DNA from 3 places in the uncultured Bacillus sp. genome. Region 2 is predicted to be linked to each of the others. Evidence: riboswitches for the same ligand, from Rfam matches in the RefSeq annotation. Region 2 holds a riboswitch; each other region holds the start of a gene.
The links. A riboswitch is a leader RNA that binds a small molecule or an ion and turns the genes downstream of it on or off. The one in region 2 is predicted to bind S-adenosylmethionine.
Positions count from the first base shown of each region.

Region 1 (6,296 bases), on a different contig from region 2:
TGATGATAGTTTAATGCCTGGGCGAGATTGGTTTTAATCGTAATATTCGAAAAATCAATTCCCAGCTGTACAGCGGTTTGCGCAATTTCAGGCCTGATTCCTGACAGGGTTGACCTGACACCGATCAAATTGAGGGCCTCGATCAATTTAAAGATTTGGTGTGCTACCATCGTATCAACCACCACAACACCTGACAGATCGATTAACAGATGCTCCACGCGTCTTTTTGCACAAGCCTGAAGCGTGTTTTCCAGAATAAACTTTGCCCGTTCGGTATCAATGTCACCGACAAGCGGAAGCAGAGCTGTTGATTTGCTCAGTGTAATGACAGGCGAGCTTAATTCTAGTATCATTTCTCTTTGGGCGTTTAATTGCTGTTTGGCATTCATTTCAGCGTGATCGACGAATGTATAAATGGTAAAATCAAATACTTTTACAATCAAATCTGCCCATTTTTGTTTCTCTCCCGATTCAAACGCCGACTCGTTTTCTTCTGCGAACTTCTCAAAATACTTCGTATATAATCTCCGGTTTCTCATAAACTCCCGAATGACATACTGAACCGGAGTGTCAAGATGCTTTTGATCGTTCGTCAGCTCAATGACCCACTCTTGAAATTCTTCGAGAAATTGTTTTTCCGGTAAAACATACATGTAATTCAGATGCCGGTAAAATTCTCTGTCCTGCTCTTTCAATTCTTCCGTTACAGATGCATTATGTAAGGCGTAAAGCGAATTCGGATCACTTTCCTCCATCGTTTCAATCCATTCCTCGGCCATTTGGTCCACATGCTCTGAAAAAAACGCATATAATTTTTCATTCAGTTTCATCACACTGCTCCTTTCCCCAACACTATTATAACTTGACTAACAGCTGAATCCCAGTCATACATGCTGAAGCCATCCAATATTTTGAAAATTACTAATTCTTTGGGTTGTATCCCATTTTTTCAAAATGCTTCAAATGGCTCTGTCCGAACGGTTGTTTTTTTCATATAATATGAGGCAACACCCTTGAATCCACTTGAAAGCATAAAAAAGGAGGGCTTTTTTATGAATGGTGAAATCCGCTTGATCCCGTATGTGACGAATGAGCAGATCATGGATGTAAACGAGCTTCCTGAGGGCATTAAAGTGATTAAGGCGCCAGAAGTGTGGGCAAAAGGGGTAAAAGGCAAAAATGTAAAAATTGCTGTATTGGATACGGGGTGCGACACAAGCCATCCTGATTTAAAGAACCAAATCATCGGCGGAAAGAACTTTACGGATGATGACGGCGGCAAGGAAGATGCGATCTCCGACTACAACGGACATGGCACACACGTCGCTGGAACAATTGCAGCTAATGATTCAAACGGCGGCATTACCGGGGTCGCGCCTGAGGCAAGCCTATTGATTGTGAAGGTTCTTGGCGGTGAAAACGGCAGCGGACAATACGAATGGATTATTAACGGCATTAACTACGCGGTGGAACAGAAAGTCGATATCATCTCAATGTCCCTTGGCGGACCAAGCGATGTGCCAGAGCTGGCAGAAGCAGTGAAAAACGCCGTCAAAAACGGAGTGCTTGTCGTGTGCGCAGCGGGAAATGAAGGTGACGGGGACGAACGAACAGAAGAGCTTTCCTACCCTGCGGCTTATAATGAAGTCATTGCGGTTGGATCTGTTTCCGTAGCGCGAGAATTATCAGAATTTTCTAACGCTAATAAAGAGATTGACCTTGTGGCTCCGGGAGAAGATATCTTATCCACTCTCCCTAACAAGAAGTACGGTAAGCTTACCGGCACTTCAATGGCAGCTCCTCATGTCAGCGGAGCGCTTGCTTTAATCAAAAGCTATGAAGAAGAATCATTTCAAAGAAAGCTTTCTGAATCTGAGGTTTATGCACAGCTGATCCGCAGGACACTTCCGCTTAATATTGCTAAAACGCTGGCAGGCAATGGATTCCTGTATTTAACCGCTCCTGATGAGCTGGCAGAAAGAGCAGAGCAATCACATTTGCTGACCATATAAAATTATTTTTCTTATATAACATAAACCAAATATTGTCAATCAAATTTCAAATTCTATGTTGACAACGAATTTGAATTACTGTTAAGATTACCAACAAATGATTCAACTTTTCAAAAAATTAATAACATTTTCTCTTATCGAGAGTTGGGCGAGGGATTGGCCTTTTGACCCCAACAGCAACCGACCGTAATTCCATTGTGAAATGGGGCGCACTGCTTTTCGCGCCGAGACTGATGTCTCATAAGGCACGGTGCTAATTCCATCAGATTGTGTCTGAGAGATGAGAGAGGCAGTGTTTTACGCAGAAAAGCCTCTTTCTCTCATGGGAAAGAGGCTTTTTATTGTGGGAAAACCTCTTAGCAGCCTGTATCCGCGGGTTAACGAGAGTGTTTTACATATAAAGGAGGAGAAACAATGACAACCATCAAAACATCGAATTTAGGATTTCCGAGAATTGGACTGAACAGAGAATGGAAAAAAGCACTTGAAGCGTATTGGAAAGGCAGCACTGATAAAGATACGTTTTTAAAGCAAATCGACGGACTATTTTTATCCGCAGTAAAAACACAAATTGACCAGCAGATTGATGTTGTGCCTGTTTCTGATTTCACACAGTATGACCATGTACTCGACACAGCAGTCAGCTTCAACTGGATTCCGAAACGATTCAGACATTTGACTGATGCTACCGATACATACTTCGCTATCGCCCGCGGAATAAAAGACGCTGTATCCAGTGAAATGACAAAATGGTTTAATACAAATTACCATTACATCGTTCCGGAATATGACGAGAGCATTGAATTCCGCCTGACAAGAAACAAACAGCTCACAGATTACCGCCGGATCAAACAGGAATACGGCGTTGAAACAAAACCTGTGATTGTCGGCCCTTATACGTTCGTCACGCTTGCTAAAGGCTATGAACCGTCTGAAGCAAAAGCGATCCAAAAACGCCTTGTGCCGCTATATGTACAGCTTTTGAAAGAGCTTGAAGAAGAAGGCGTAAAATGGGTTCAAATCGATGAGCCGGCGCTTGTTACAGCTTCTGCCGAAGATGTCCGAGGCGCAAAAGAATTATTTGAAAGCATGACAAACGAGCTTTCATCCTTGAATGTGCTTTTGCAGACGTATTTTGATTCTGTTGATGCTTATGAAGAGCTGATCTCTTACCCGGTACAGGGAATTGGCCTTGATTTCGTTCACGATAAAGGCAGAAACCTGGAACAGCTGAAAACACACGGATTCCCAACAGATAAAGTGCTGGCAGCCGGCGTCATCGACGGACGCAATATTTGGAAAGCAGATCTTGAAGAACGTCTCGATGCCGTTCTTGATATTCTCAGCATTGCAAAAGTCGATGAACTGTGGATTCAGCCTTCCAGCAGCCTGCTGCATGTCCCGGTAGCGAAGCACCCTGATGAGCATTTGGAGAAGGATCTGCTAAACGGATTATCCTACGCAAAGGAAAAACTAGCCGAGCTGACAGCTTTGAAAGAAGGTTTAGTATCAGGAAAAGCGGCGATCAGCGAACAGATTCAGCAGGCGAAAGCTGATATTCAGGCGCTCAAACAGTTTGCAACTAGCGCGAATTCTGAACAAAAGAAAGAGCTTGAGCAATTAAGCGATAAAGACTTCAAACGCCCGATTCCTTTTGAGGAACGTTTAGCCCTGCAAAATGAATCTCTCGGCCTTCCGCTTTTGCCGACGACTACGATCGGAAGCTTCCCGCAGTCTGCTGAAGTGCGGAGCGCACGCCAAAAATGGCGGAAAAATGAGTGGTCTGATGAACAGTACCAAGACTTTATCAATACAGAAACAAAACGATGGATTGATATTCAGGAAGAATTGGAGCTTGATGTGCTTGTGCACGGTGAATTTGAACGGACAGACATGGTCGAATACTTCGGTGAAAAGCTGGCCGGCTTTGCCTTCACAAAATACGCTTGGGTTCAATCATACGGCTCACGCTGTGTCCGCCCGCCAGTCATTTACGGAGATGTTGAATTTATTGAACCGATGACAGTGAAAGACACGGTATATGCACAGTCCCTGACATCCAAGCATGTGAAAGGAATGCTGACCGGTCCTGTTACAATCTTAAACTGGTCCTTCCCTCGAAACGACATTTCGAGAAAAGAAATCGCCTTCCAAATCGGGCTTGCCCTTCGTAAAGAAGTAAAAGCGCTTGAAGACGCAGGCATTCAAATTATTCAAGTAGATGAACCGGCGTTGCGCGAAGGCCTTCCATTAAAAACCGAAGATTGGAATGAGTATTTGACTTGGGCGGCAGAAGCATTCAGATTAACCACTTCTTCCGTGAAAAACGAGACGCAAATTCATACACATATGTGCTACAGCAACTTCGAAGACATCGTCGATACGATCAATGATCTTGATGCCGATGTGATTACAATCGAACACAGCAGAAGCCACGGAGGATTTTTAGATTATTTAAAAGACCATCCGTATTTGAAAGGGCTCGGCCTTGGTGTATATGACATTCACAGCCCTCGTGTGCCGTCAACTGAAGAAATGTACAACATTATCGTTGATGCACTTGCCGTCTGCCCGACTGACCGCTTCTGGGTAAACCCAGACTGCGGATTGAAAACAAGACAGCAGGAAGAAACGGTTGCCGCATTGAAAAACATGGTTGAAGCCGCAAAACAGGCAAGAGCTCAGCAGACACAGCTTGTATAAAATAGAAACCATCTGTCTTTGGCAGATGGTTTTTTCTATTAGAAAGCGGAAATCGGTTTCCGATGCTTCCCGTCCCCTTCTATTAATATTTTGGCTGTTCCATTTTCATCAAATTCCACAAGGCTCATTGAGGTATCATGTATGTAAGCAGAATTCCATATGTCATGAACGCGTCTTCCCTTTATGATATTTAACAGCATTAATATAAAGACAGAATGGGTAACCAAGAGAACATTACCGGAAGAATGGCTGTCTAAAATCGTTTGGAGAGCCAGCCTTACCCGGTTTTCAAAGTCAAAAAACGTTTCACATCCCTGCTGGCGATAAGCTTCGGGATAATGAAAATAAGCATGAAAAAGATCTGGTTCGTCCCTTTCAATATCCTCTTGTTTTTTCCCTTCCCATGAGCCCAGTGACATTTCTCTGAATATATGATCTATCACCAGCGGGGGCCTGCGCGATCCCAGTATGGTTTTTGCTGTCTCTTCTGTCCGCTTGCTCGGGCTGATGTATACCTGATTCAATTCAATATCCTTCAGACGCTCCCCAAGAGCGCGGGCGTTGTACAGTCCAAGTTCTGTTAAATCAGAATCCAGCCAGCCCTGCATCCGTTTTTCTACGTTCCATTGGGTCTGTCCGTGTCTGGCAATATATAAATGCAGCATGATTACCCCTCCTCTATTCTCCTCTTATCTTAGCAAATCACCCAAATACTTTGTTTATTTTGCACTTTTTCGAGAATGTTCTTTGCCCCTTTTTCGGCTATACTTATAACACTCAATTGACAGGAGGGTTTGGGATGAATCATGAAACATTTTTAAAACGGGCTGTCGATCTTGCTCGTGATGGAGTGAATGCAGGAGTTGGCGGGCCTTTCGGAGCCCTTATTGTGAAAGACGGATCCATTATTGCCGAGGGGCAGAACAATGTCACAACAAGCAATGATCCGACCGCCCATGCGGAAGTGACAGCTATTCGGAACGCCTGCAAAGCACTTGGAACATTCCAGCTTGATGACTGCATTTTGTATACGAGTTGTGAGCCATGCCCCATGTGCTTGGGCGCCATCTACTGGGCCCGGCCCAAAGCCGTTTACTATGCAGCGGAGCACACAGACGCTGCTGAAGCCGGTTTTGATGATTCATTCATTTATGAAGAAATTGATAAACCTGCTGAAGAAAGAACGATCCCCTTTTATCAAGTGACACTGACGGAGCATTTATCCCCGTTTCAGGCATGGCGGGATTTTGCCAATAAGAAAGAATATTAAAAGGATCAGGCATGTGCGGCCTGATCCTTTGTTAATTCGCTGAGAAGCCGCTGTGCCCGGACGCACTTCGGGTTGGCATTCAGCGCTTTTTGCAAATACAAAACAGCAGTCATATGCTGACGCAATTCAGCATGGCAGACACCGAGCCAGCAGCTTGATCTAAAATCGGCTGCCCCCTTCACCTGTACGTACTGATGGTTTTCATTATTGGTTTGCAGGCAAGCTTCAAACGCTGCAATCGCTTCTCTGACTTTTTTAAGCTGATACATGACGATCCCTTTATAATAGTGAAGCGTGCAATAATCCGGATA
Region 1 covers NZ_CATYRA010000009.1:115,514-121,809, forward strand. Annotated here, with positions in the region: gene rsbRB (RsbT co-antagonist RsbRB) at 1-830, opposite strand, end outside; gene isp (serine protease Isp) at 1,053-2,012, shown strand; SAM riboswitch class I at 2,144-2,299, shown strand; gene metE (5-methyltetrahydropteroyltriglutamate--homocysteine S-methyltransferase) at 2,427-4,715, shown strand; gene Q5C82_RS15535 (histidine phosphatase family protein) at 4,754-5,380, opposite strand; gene Q5C82_RS15540 (nucleoside deaminase) at 5,515-5,985, shown strand; gene Q5C82_RS15545 (glycosyltransferase family 2 protein) at 5,991-6,296, opposite strand, start outside.
Region 1: it holds a riboswitch for S-adenosylmethionine, as region 2 does, so the genes downstream of both, metE (5-methyltetrahydropteroyltriglutamate--homocysteine S-methyltransferase) here and metK (methionine adenosyltransferase) in region 2, are expected to answer to the same signal.

Region 2 (6,296 bases):
CATAATGGTTTGGAGCAGCTCCCATTCTTTTTCGTTGAGAAGAGGGTCTGGCGAATACGCATGCTGCTTTTTATAGCGGTCAATGGATGTTTCAATGACTTCTGGATCGGTATCGTCAAATTCATCTTTAATGGCGTCTGTGATTTCTTTCGCCGAGTGATTTTCCACCCACTGCTGCGCCTTATAAATAGCTCTTGTAAATTTGACGGCTGTGTCTTCATGTTTTTTCAGATAGCTTTGTTTTGCCATAAAAGTCGTGTAAGGAACCTGGCCTGATTCTTCTCCGAACGAAGCCACGATATGGCCGATGCCTTTTTTCTCAAAGAGAGAAGCTTGCGGTTCAAAGAGCTGCACATACTCGCCGGTTCCAGAAGCAAATGCATTGGCGATATTGGCGAAGTCTATATTCTGGATGAGGTCAATATCCTTATGCGGGTCAATCTTATGGTTGTTCAGCACATACTCGCCGACCATTTGCGGCATGCCGCCTTTTCTTTGGCCGAGAAACGTTTTTCCTTTTAGTTGATCCCAGTCAAACTGTTTAACATCTTCTCTCGCGACAAGAAAGGTTCCGTCTGTCTGAGTCAGCTGGGCGAAATTAATGACAGGATCTTTAGCCCCTTGCGCTTCGACATAAATAGATGTTTCTGACCCGACAAGTGCGATGTCTGAGCCGTTTGAAAGAAGCGATGTCATCGTTTTGTCGCCGCCCCAGGTCGTATTTACATCGACATCAAGCCCTTCTTCCTTGAAAAATCCTTTAGACTCAGCAACATATAAAGGCGCGTAAAAAATCGAATGGGTCACTTCAGCTACTTTGACTTTGGTGAGCGTTTCTTCCTGCTTGCAAGCCGCTAGGGCGATCATCAGAAATATACTGCCGACACAGGCGCAGCCCAGCCTTAACCATTTGTTCACATAGACAACCTCCTTATTTAGCATCAAGTTAATATCCTTTTTTGCTTTACATATCGTATGATGGGTATAAAAATGTGTGAATGCCTAATCAGGTTCTCAGGATGTAATTTTGGAGTAAGGAAAGCATATAGAAAAAGGAGGCGGCTGCTATGATTGTTGAGAAAAGAAGATTTCCGTCGCCAAGCCAGCATGTGCGTCTGTACACGATCTGCTATTTATCAAATGGTTTACGGGTAAAAGGGCTTCTGGCTGAGCCGGCGGCACCGGGACAATATGACGGATTTTTATATTTGCGCGGCGGGATTAAAAGCGTGGGCATGGTTCGGCCGGGACGGATTATCCAGTTTGCATCCCAAGGGTTTGTTGTGTTTGCTCCTTTTTACAGAGGAAATCAAGGGGGAGAGGGCAACGAGGATTTTGCCGGAGAAGACCGGGAAGATGCTTTTTCCGCTTTTCGCCTGCTTCAGCAGCATCCAAATGTCAAGAAGGACAGAATCCATATCTTCGGTTTTTCCCGCGGCGGAATTATGGGAATGCTCACTGCGATTGAAATGGGCCGGCATGCTGCTTCATTCGTTTCCTGGGGAGGCGTCAGCGATATGAACCTTACATATGAGGAGCGGCAGGATTTGCGGCGAATGATGAAAAGAGTCATCGGCGGAACGCCGAAGAAGGTGCCTGAGGAATACAAATGGAGAACACCGTTTGACCAAGTAAATAAAATTCAGGCACCTGTGCTATTAATCCATGGAGAAAAAGACCAAAACGTTTCGATTCAGCATTCCTATTTATTTGAAGAGAAGCTAAAACAGCTGCATAAGCCGGTGGAGACATGGTACTACAGTAAATTCACACATTATTTCCCGCCAAAAGAAAACCGGCGTATCGTGCGGCAGCTCACGCAATGGATGAAAAACCGCTGACGGTGAAATATGTTATGATAAAGAAAAAAGAGAACGAAAGGGGATTTCACTTTGGGAATGCCTGTTGAATTTAATACACTGATTGTGACAAAAGGAAAAGAAGTTCGCATAGATGAAAATATATTCACGTTAGAGAAAGACGGATACCGTGTGTATCCGATGGAGATTCCGATGGATGTGCGCAAAACAAAGTTCGGCGAAAAGTCAGGCACAGCTGAAGTGCAGAAACTTCAATGGGAAGACGGCCGGACCATCATTACGTACAAGCTGACTTCTTTGCATTCTGTCAATTAAAACAAGCCAAGAGCGTAATTGCTCTTGGCTTTTGCTTTTTAAACGAGAGGGCCGCCTGCCAGTGCAATGGCATCTGTATGTGCGAATTTTTTAAAATTCTCTTTGAATTCATTTGCGAGGTAGAGAGCCTTTTCTCTGTATTCTTTCTTGTTGCTCCACGTGTTTTCAGGCTGAAGGATATGATCAGGAACGCCAGGAACATGGACCGGTATATGCAGGCCGAAAATATCGTCAGTCATCATTTCTGTATCCTCTAATTTGCCTTCAATCGCTGCTTTGACCATCGCTCTCGTGTAAGAAAGCTTCATGCGTTCGCCTGTACCGTAGCCGCCGCCGGTCCAGCCGGTATTGACCAAGAAAACGTCTGCGCCGTGTTCATCGATCTTTTTGCCGAGCATTTCAGCATAGACATGAGCAGGAAGCGGCAGGAACGGTGAGCCGAAGCATGTGGAAAACGTCGTCTCAGGAGACGTCACACCGCGTTCGGTTCCGGCTAGCTTACTCGTATAACCGCTCAAGAAATGATACATCGCCTGCTCCTTCGTCAGTTTGCTAATCGGGGGCAAGACTCCGAATGCATCAGCCGTCAAAAATACAATTGCTGACGGGTGGTCTGCCATGCTTGGTGTCACGATGTTGTCAATCATATGAATCGGGTAAGCCGCACGCGTGTTTTCGGTATAGAAGGAATCATCATAATTGGCTTCGCGTGTATCTTCATCAACAACAACATTTTCGAGAACAGACCCGAAGCGGATCGCGTTAAAGATCTGAGGTTCCTTTTCTTCGCTTAAATGAATACACTTGGCGTAGCATCCGCCTTCAATATTAAAGACGCCTGTGTCAGACCATCCGTGTTCATCATCGCCGATCAGTTTGCGGTCAGCATCGGCTGAAAGAGTGGTCTTGCCTGTTCCAGACAGTCCGAAGAAAAGGGCAACATCGCCTTTTTCACCGACATTGGCAGAGCAATGCATGGATAAAATATCTCTTTCAGGGAGCAGGAAATTCATAATGGAGAAGATGGACTTCTTCATTTCTCCGGCATACTCTGTTCCGCCGATTAAAATCGTCCGCTTTTCGAAAGAGACAATAATAAAGGTTTCGGAATGTGTGCCGTCTGTTTTTGGATCTGCTTTGAAATGCGGAGCAGAAAGAATGGTAAACGGTTGTTCAACTGTTTTCTTATCATTGCCTTCTGGGCGGATAAACAGCTGTCTGGCGAATAAATTGTGCCATGCGAACTCATTTACGACAGTGATCGGCAGTCTGTATTTTTCATCTGCGCCGGCAAATCCTTCGAAAACAAACAGCTCATCCCGCTGTTTCAGATAGCTGACAACTTTCGTGTACAGCCGCTCAAACGCTTCTTCTGAAATCGGCTGATTCACCGTACCCCAATCGATCTTATTTATCGTGCTTTCTTCCTCCACGATAAATTTGTCATTAGGTGAGCGTCCTGTATAAGCGCCTGTTGTCGCCCGAACAGCACCCGTAGAAGTTAAAATGCCTTCGTTCCGGGAAAGTACTTTTTCTGTAAGCTGCGCTGCTGATAAATTATGACGCACATTTGGGCTTGTTAATAAGGCTTGTAAATCAGCGGTTAAATCAACTGAGTTCATATGAAACCTTCCTTTATCGTTTTTTGTGTTTTGCTAATTGTGAATTAGTATAACATATATTTTCAAATAGTCTATACTATTTATCGTTTTTTTGTGTGTGCGTTTTCCAATGTTTTCCCTCGATATAGGTGCCTATTTCTTCTGAATCATATTGACATTGCAAACCCTTTTACGATAAGATATTTCATTGAGCGGATACTCTTATCCCGAGCTGGCGGAGGGACAGGCCCTATGAAGCCCAGCAACCGGTTTCTCTGTTATTTATTATGTTTAACTGTGTGAGACAACCAAGGTGCTAACCTGTTGCAAGGTTGTATGATTCCTTGAGCGATAAGAGTGAAAGGCACAAAGACCAAACCCTTTCCTCGATGGAAAAGGTTTTTTTATTTCATAAATATGCCAATTAACATTCTCTAATATAACGTTACATTGTATAAGAGGGAGCGAGTTCCGTATCATATATACAAGGTCTTTCGGGAGGCCTTGTGCAGGAGGAAGCAAATCATGAGTAAAAATCGTCGTTTATTTACATCAGAATCTGTTACGGAGGGGCATCCGGATAAAATCTGTGACCAGATTTCTGACAGCATTTTAGATGAAATTTTAAAGAAAGACCCTAACGCGCGTGTTGCTTGTGAGACGTCTGTGACAACTGGTTTGGTGCTTGTCAGCGGAGAAATCACAACATCTACGTATGTTGACATTCCGAAAACGGTTCGTCAAACCATTAAAGAAATCGGATACACACGTGCGAAATACGGATTTGATGCGGAAACTTGTGCGGTTTTAACATCAATTGACGAGCAGTCTGCTGATATCGCAATGGGTGTAGACCAAGCGCTTGAAGCCCGTGAAGGCACAATGAGCGACGAAGAAATTGAAGCGATCGGTGCGGGTGACCAAGGTTTAATGTTCGGTTACGCGTGCAACGAAACGAAAGAGCTTATGCCTCTTCCAATTTCACTTGCTCATAAATTAGCCCGCCGCCTGAGTGAAGTCCGTAAAGAAGATATTCTTCCGTACCTTCGCCCTGACGGCAAAACACAGGTAACGGTTGAGTACGATGAAAATAACAAACCTGTCCGCATTGACGCGATTGTTATTTCAACTCAGCACCACCCTGAAATTACGCTTGAGCAAATCCAGCGCAACATCAAAGAACATGTGATCAATCCGGTTGTTCCTAAAGAGCTGATTGATGAAGAAACAAAGTATTTCATCAACCCTACAGGACGTTTCGTAATCGGAGGTCCTCAAGGGGATGCGGGACTAACAGGACGCAAAATCATCGTTGATACGTACGGCGGCTATGCACGCCATGGCGGAGGAGCGTTCTCAGGTAAGGATGCAACGAAGGTAGACCGTTCTGCAGCTTACGCAGCGAGATACGTTGCGAAAAACATCGTTGCGGCTGAGCTTGCTGATTCTTGCGAAGTACAGCTTGCTTACGCGATCGGTGTTGCACAGCCTGTATCAATCTCAATCAACACATTCGGTTCCGGAAAAGCTTCTGAGGAAAAACTGATTGAAGTTGTTCGCAATAACTTTGATTTACGACCTGCCGGCATTATCAAAATGCTTGATTTACGCCGTCCGATCTACAAACAAACTGCTGCGTACGGCCACTTTGGACGCCACGATGTTGATCTTCCGTGGGAACGTACAGACAAGGCGGAGCAGCTGCGTAAAGAAGCGTTAGGAGAATAACTTTATAGCCGCTTACTGGTTAAGCGGCTTTCCCTTTTTCACGTTGTATTCATGTTTATTTTTTTACATAACCGTGAAACCAAATACTATTCACAGCGTCTATAAATAGGGGTTCAATGATGACAATTTTAATTATGGAGGCAATACTATGTGTGGATTTGTCGGGGTTTTTAACAAGCATCCGTTAGCTCAAACCGCTGATCAAGAAGAACTAATCAAACAAATGAACCAAATGATCGTTCACCGCGGTCCTGACAGTGATGGATATTTCCATGATGAGCACGTTGGATTCGGATTCAGACGGCTCAGCATTATTGATGTAGAAAATGGCGGACAGCCTTTATCATATGAAGATGAAACATATTGGATTATCTTTAACGGAGAAATCTATAACTATATTGAACTGAGAGAAGAACTTGAAGCAAAGGGGTACACATTCAACACGGATTCGGACACAGAGGTTCTTCTTGCGACTTACCGTCACTATAAAGAAGAAGCGGCGTCCAAACTCCGCGGTATGTTTGCCTTTCTGATTTGGAATAAAAACGATCATGTGCTTTATGGAGCAAGAGATCCATTCGGCATTAAACCGTTGTACTACACAACGATCAATGATCAGGTTTATTTTGCCTCAGAGAGAAAAAGTTTAATGGTTGCTCAGAATGATATTGAAATAGATAAAGAGGCATTACAGCAGTACATGTCTTTCCAATTCGTTCCTGAACCAAGCACGCTTGATGCCGATGTGAAAAAAGTAGAGCCGGGTTCCCAGTTCACAATCCGCCCGGACGGCGATATCACATTCAAAACGTATTTCAAAGCGAACTTTAAG
Region 2 covers NZ_CATYRA010000004.1:1,737-8,032, forward strand. Annotated here, with positions in the region: gene Q5C82_RS07815 (ABC transporter substrate-binding protein) at 1-918, opposite strand, end outside; gene Q5C82_RS07820 (S9 family peptidase) at 1,068-1,841, shown strand; gene Q5C82_RS07825 (DUF2584 domain-containing protein) at 1,893-2,135, shown strand; gene pckA (phosphoenolpyruvate carboxykinase (ATP)) at 2,174-3,757, opposite strand; SAM riboswitch class I at 3,956-4,094, shown strand; gene metK (methionine adenosyltransferase) at 4,262-5,464, shown strand; gene asnB (asparagine synthase (glutamine-hydrolyzing)) at 5,613-6,296, shown strand, end outside.

Region 3 (6,296 bases), on a different contig from region 2:
TAAGTATGGCATCAGCAGTGATGTACTGGTTTTGGGATTCTCTAATCCTTTATAAACGTGTGCAGCTAAACGGGCAAATAAAGTGAATCTGGTTCACGTTTTAGAAAAATGGGAAGGCACGGCATTCTACTTATCATAAAGGGGAGACATTGAAGATGAATATGGCGAAAGACGGAGATACAATAAAAGTAGTATTTGTGTATCAAAAAAACGAGCAGGTTGAAAAAGTGACGCTTAACTCAGCGCAATTGTCCGCTTTATTAAACTCAAAACAGGTATGGATTGAAACATTCAGCCAGAACCTCAAAATTGAAAACATCGTTTGGTCTTACGGCAATCAGAATGTATCTTTACAAGTTTACTTAAAATAGAATCGATGTATGAAATGAGAGGATGATCAGCTGACTATACATCTGAACTAAGGAGAGCGTGACAATGAATCTTGCTCTCCTCAGATTTGCTTTATTCATCCTGATGTTTCTCAACTAATGTGAATGTCCATTCTTTTAATAGATGTTTCTGTACATATTTTTTTCCGTTTATTTCAATGTATGGAATGTCTGTCATGTCTCCGGCTAACTGTTTTGCCTCAGTTGTCGTTATTCCTAAAAAATGTCCGATGTAAAAGTGAATATCTCGTTCTTTTATAAGATAGGTATCACTTTTTTCATATGCTTTTGGATGGTTCATTTGCTTTAAGCCTTCACCGATAAAATAGCCAGCCAAAGCAACACCGATTCCTAAAAAAACGTCCATATGCAAACCTCCATTATGTCGATGTTATGTTATACGGGCTTGGCATACTCCGGGTTTCATTATCAACCAAAAAAAAACGCCAGAACGTGCTCTGGGCGGTTTTTTCGTTCATGCTTTTTCAATCTGTACACGTCCTGAAAAAAAGGTGGCCCCGCCTCCCATATCGGACAAGCGGTCTGGGGTAAGCGCGTTTACAAGCTGTTTTTTTCCTGGTTCATCCGCCCATAACCCTTGGCTGACTACGACACCGGGCAGCACCTGTTCTCCGACTGCAGCGGCCAGCTCGCATTCTCCCCGGCCGTTCCAAATTCGTACAGGATCCCCGTCAACGATCCCATATTCTTCAGCATCTTTTGTGTTGATAAAGAGCTTTGGCGTCTTTTCAAGCTTGATGTGCTTTGCATTGTTGGAAAACGTTGAGTTTAAGAAATTATGGTTTGGCCCCGGAACATACATAAACGGATATTCGTCATCGCATGTAAGAGGCGTATGTGTCGGTAAAGCCGGGAAACCGGCTTGTTTCATTTTCTCTGAATATAATTCTATTTTTCCGCTTGGAGTCGGAAGTTCGCCTGGAAACAGCGGCTTTTCGCGTTTCGCTTTCATAAATGAATGCTTAGAAAGTGAATCATAATCAATCTCCGTCAAATACGGATTATCTGGATGGTCAAGCGCCTGGCGGATTAATTCTTCATCTGAATCTTTGAGCTCCTTGTCTGTGAATCCCATTGCTTCAGCCAGTAATCGGAACACCTCAGTGTTAGACTTACTTTCTCCATATTTCTCAATCACCGGCTGCTGAAGCTGGATGTAATGGTGCCAGTAGGATGTATAAAAATCAGTGTTTTCAAAAGCGGATGTTGCAGGCAGTACAATGTCCGCATATGCAGCCGTTTCCGTTAAAAATAAATCATGAACCACAGTAAACAAGTCTTCCCGCAGCAAGCCCTGTCTGACTTTATTCGCTTCTGGCGCGACAACGGCCGGATTTGTCCCGTAAATAAAAAGAGAACGAATTGGCGGATCTGTTTCCAAAAGCACTTTGCCCAGCTGATTCATATTAAACGATCTCGGTGTGCGACCCTTCAGCAAGTCAGACCGCTGCAAGGCATTTGTGTTATATTCTAAAATTCCGCTGTTATGCTTAATTGCACCGCCCCCTGTGTGCAGCCATTGGCCGGTGATTGCCGGAAGACAGGCAATCGTCCGTACAATCATCCCGCCGTTATCGTGGTGTTGGAGTCCGTTTCCGATTCTAATAAAAGCAGGGGAGGTTTCGCCGTACATTCTTGCCAGCTGATAAATATCTTCGGTACTGACACCGGTGATCAGTGATACCTTTTCTGGATCATACTGTTTCACGTGTTCACGGAGCTCTTCATAGCCGACCGTGTATTCAGACAGAAATGCTTCATCATGAAGGTTTTCTTTAAATAAGATGTGCATGATGCCAAGAGCAAGTGCGCTGTCGGTTCCGGGTTTTATGGGAATAAACCAATCTGCGAGACGTCCTGTCTGGTTTTTATGAACATCAATCACGACAATTTTGGCACCTTGTTTTCGTGCTTTTTGGGCGATGGTAATTTGGTGCATATTTGTGCTGACCGCGTTGATTCCCCAAAAAATAAATAGTTTCGTATGAATGGTTTCCTCGGGATCGATTCCCGCACTTATACCCATCGTATATTTATAGCCTTCAGATCCCGCTTTGCTGCAAATCGTCCGTTCAAGCTGGCTTGAGCCCATGCGGTAAAAGAAACGGCGGTCCATTCCTTCAGCTGTTAATTTGCCCATATTACCGTAAAAACTGTAAGGAAGTATGCTTTCAGCACCCTCTTCATCAATCAGCTGTTTCCAGCGGGAGGTGATGGTATCGATCGCCTCTTTCCAAGAAATCGGTTCAAATATTGCCCGGCCTTTCGCACCTGTCCGTTTGAGAGGTGTAGTCAGCCGCTTTTCATCATAGATGCGCTCTGTCATGTTTCGGACTTTGTTGCATATGTTTCCGGCTGTGACAGGATGATCAGGATCACCTTGGACTCTCACAATTTTTCCGTCTTTTTTATGTATTAACAATCCGCACTGATCCGGGCAGTCAAGCGAGCAAACGGATTTAAAAATGCCGTTTTGTTGTGTGGCAAAAGATTTCATGGCCCAGTTCCTCTCTCTAGTTAGATATATTGTAAGAATTATAACATTTCGGATGATAACGTCAATTCTGAAAAAAAGAGATTGACATCAATCTGAGACTTCTTTATGATAAACGTATTCTTCATTCTGAAAATTACATACTCAACATTTTCTATCCAGAGAGGTGGAGGGACTGGCCCTATGAAACCTCGGCAACATTATTGTGCCAATTCCAGCAAGCGTCAGCTTGAAAGATAGGAAAGCAAGGTTTATACCGGCGTCTGTCTGTAAACAGGGCACGCTTATACATGAATCTCTTTCCATCTTCGGAAAGAGATTTTTTTTATGAAAAAATATGATGAAAAGGATGTTTTGCACCATGACGGTTTTGATTACAGCACCGTACAACGAAGAAGGACGAAAAGAGGTTGAAAAATTGTTCGGCTCAGTCACTTATCATTCCTGGAAGGAACAAGGCCGGGCATACCGGGAAGATGAACTCATTCAGCTACTAAAAGAAACACATGCGATAGGCTTGATTACTGAGCTTGATCAAGTAACAGACAGCGTATTTGCATCTGTTCCAGAACTTTCATTTGTCGGTGTGTGCAGAGGAATGCCCTCCAATGTGGATGTGGCCGCAGCGTCAAAAAGAGACATACCCATTTTTTATACACCCGGGCGGAATGCACAAGCGGTTGCTGAAATGTTTATCGGTCATGTGATTTCCTTTCTCCGCCATACCAGCACCTCTAATCAATGGCTGAAGGATGGGAAATGGGACAGCGATTACTTGCAGGCTTATGCCAAATTTAAAGGGAACGAATTAACGGGAAAAACGGTCGGCATGGTGGGGTTCGGCGCGGTTGGGCAAAGGATTGCAAAACTGCTGACTGCGTTTGACTGTAAAGTAAAGTATTACGATCCATACGTACAAGACGATCATCCGCTATATGAAAAAGTATCTCTTAAAACGGTGTTTTCAGACAGTGATATCGTTTCAGTCCAACTGCCTCGTACCGAGGAAACACTGGGACTTATTGATCGGACGTGTTTTGATCTGATGAAAGAGAGTGCGATTTTCGTCAATACTTCAAGAGCGGTTGTGGTAAACCGTGAAGATCTTTTATCTGTACTAAAAGAACATAAAATCAGAGGAGCGATTTTAGACGTTTTTTATCATGAACCTCCAGAGAAATCAGATTACGAATTCATTTCATTGCCTAATGTTCTGGCAACACCGCATCTCGCTGGAGCAACCTTTGAAGTGGAGGATCATCACGTGACGATCCTGAACAAAGCCCTCAAAAGGTGGAAGGTTGAAAAAACTCTCAATATTCCGACATTGTATAACAAAGATGAGCTGAAAACAGAGGTATAAGAAAGGAGGTTAGAGGAATGAAAAAACAAAAAGGCTATCTCGTTTTTGATATCGGCACAGGGAATGCGAGAGTAGCGGTCATGAGTGTATCGGGTAGCGTTCAAACGGTTGAAAGGGAGGACATCGTGTATGCCACCGAGACGCTTTACCCGGACAGCTGTTATTTTTCTCCTCAGGTGCTGTGGAAGCAAGTGATGAAACTGGCAAAACGTGCGCTTTCTCGTTCAGGTGATATTGACATTATTGCTTTGACATCGACGAGTCAAAGACAGGGGATTGTTCTGATCGATCAAAACGGCGACTCTTTTCTCGGGCTGCCGAACATTGATAATCGCGGCCGTGAGTGGGAGGAGAGTATACCCAATCAGGAAGAGATATACAGCCGCACAGGCCGCCTCCCGACTGCTCTTTTTTCTGCACTCAAGCTTTATGGTTTAAAACAGCGTCAGCCCTCTTTATGGGAAAAGACTGCTAGCTTTACAAGCATCAGTGATTGGGTGACATATCAGCTGAGCGGAATTTTGACATATGAACCATCGCAGGCAACCGAAACCCTGCTGTTTGACGTGAAGCAAAACACTTGGTCAGAAGAGATGTGCGGCATATTCGGCTTTTCACCATCCATCCTTCCGTCTCTCGTAAGAGCGGGAACAGCGATTGGAACGATAACAAATGAATATGCGTCCGAATTAGGCCTTTCTATAAATGCGAAGGTTATAGCAGGGGGCGGTGATACACAGCTGGCTGTGAAAAGCACTGGCGCTGCGCTTGAGGACATTGTCATCGTATCAGGGACAACAACGCCAATAACCAAAATTACTGTTGATCATGGCGACACAAAACATAAAGCCTGGCTGAACTGCCATACAGATCAAGGGCATTGGCTTGTGGAAACGAACCCCGGAATTACCGGCCTGAATTATCAAAAATTAAAACAGATTTTTTATCCAAATGAATCGTACGAAGTGATGGAGGAAGAGATTTCTGCCCTTGCTAAAGAAGACAATGCATGTGTGGCAGCTCTCGGTTCTTACTTATCGGCAGAAAAGAATGCGTTAACGAGAGGCGGATTTCTTTTTGATGCCCCGCTTTCTGCAAATTTAAAGAGAGCACATTTTGTACGTGCAGCACTGCAAGAGATCGCATTTTCGATCAAATGGAACTTTGACATTTTAACAGAGGTTACTCCGTTTGAACGTGACTATGTTTGGGTGTGCGGAGGAGGATTCCAAAGCAAAGCACTCACTCAATATATCGCGGACCTTCTTCAGAAAAAAGTCTATGTTCAAGAGGGATATCATCAGGCATCTGTCGTGGGGGCTGCAGTCATTTGCAACGAAACCCTTCAATTGACGGAAGAGATGTCAGCAAATGTCCGGGTGATCGAACCGCAGGACTGTCGGGTCGAACTGGCTTTATATGAGGAATGGAAGCAAACACAGCGTTTTTTTTCAGGATCAGAAAGCAAAGTGTTGATATAAGGCGGAATGTGCTGCTGTTTTAAGGAATGATCTAATTTTCGGCTTTAATAAGGTAATACGGTAATTGATATCAGCATCTAAGGAGGAGACAGATATGTTAGATAAAATTGGAATACCAAAGCGGCTTGCTTGGGGGTTTTTAGGTGTAGTTTTGTTTATGATGGGAGACGGGCTTGAACAAGGCTGGCTCAGCCCGTTTCTGATCGAAAACGGACTTACAGTTCAGCAATCCGCTTCAATTTTTAGCATTTACGGGATTGCGCTTGCCATAGCTTCCTGGTTTTCAGGTGTATGTCTCGAAGCATTTGGCGCAAAACGGACGATGTTTATGGGGCTGTTGTTTTATGTGATCGGTACAGCTGCCTTTATCGTGTTTGGATTTGAGCAGCTGAACCTTCCTGTGATGTATGTAACTTACTTCGTGAAAGGGTTAGGCTACCCGCTTTTTGCTTATTCTTTCTTGACATGGGTCATTTACAGAACACCGCAAAACAAACTGAGCACTGCTGTCGGCTGGTTTTGGATTGCATATTGCCTGGGCATGTTTG
Region 3 covers NZ_CATYRA010000002.1:388,932-395,227, reverse strand. Annotated here, with positions in the region: gene Q5C82_RS05485 (UPF0715 family protein) at 1-86, shown strand, start outside; gene Q5C82_RS05480 (hypothetical protein) at 156-371, shown strand; gene Q5C82_RS05475 (hypothetical protein) at 463-756, opposite strand; gene Q5C82_RS05470 (molybdopterin oxidoreductase family protein) at 865-2,907, opposite strand; SAM riboswitch class I at 3,056-3,147, shown strand; gene Q5C82_RS05465 (2-hydroxyacid dehydrogenase) at 3,242-4,267, shown strand; gene Q5C82_RS05460 (FGGY-family carbohydrate kinase) at 4,285-5,748, shown strand; gene Q5C82_RS05455 (MFS transporter) at 5,843-6,296, shown strand, end outside.
Region 3: it holds a riboswitch for S-adenosylmethionine, as region 2 does, so the genes downstream of both, Q5C82_RS05465 (2-hydroxyacid dehydrogenase) here and metK (methionine adenosyltransferase) in region 2, are expected to answer to the same signal.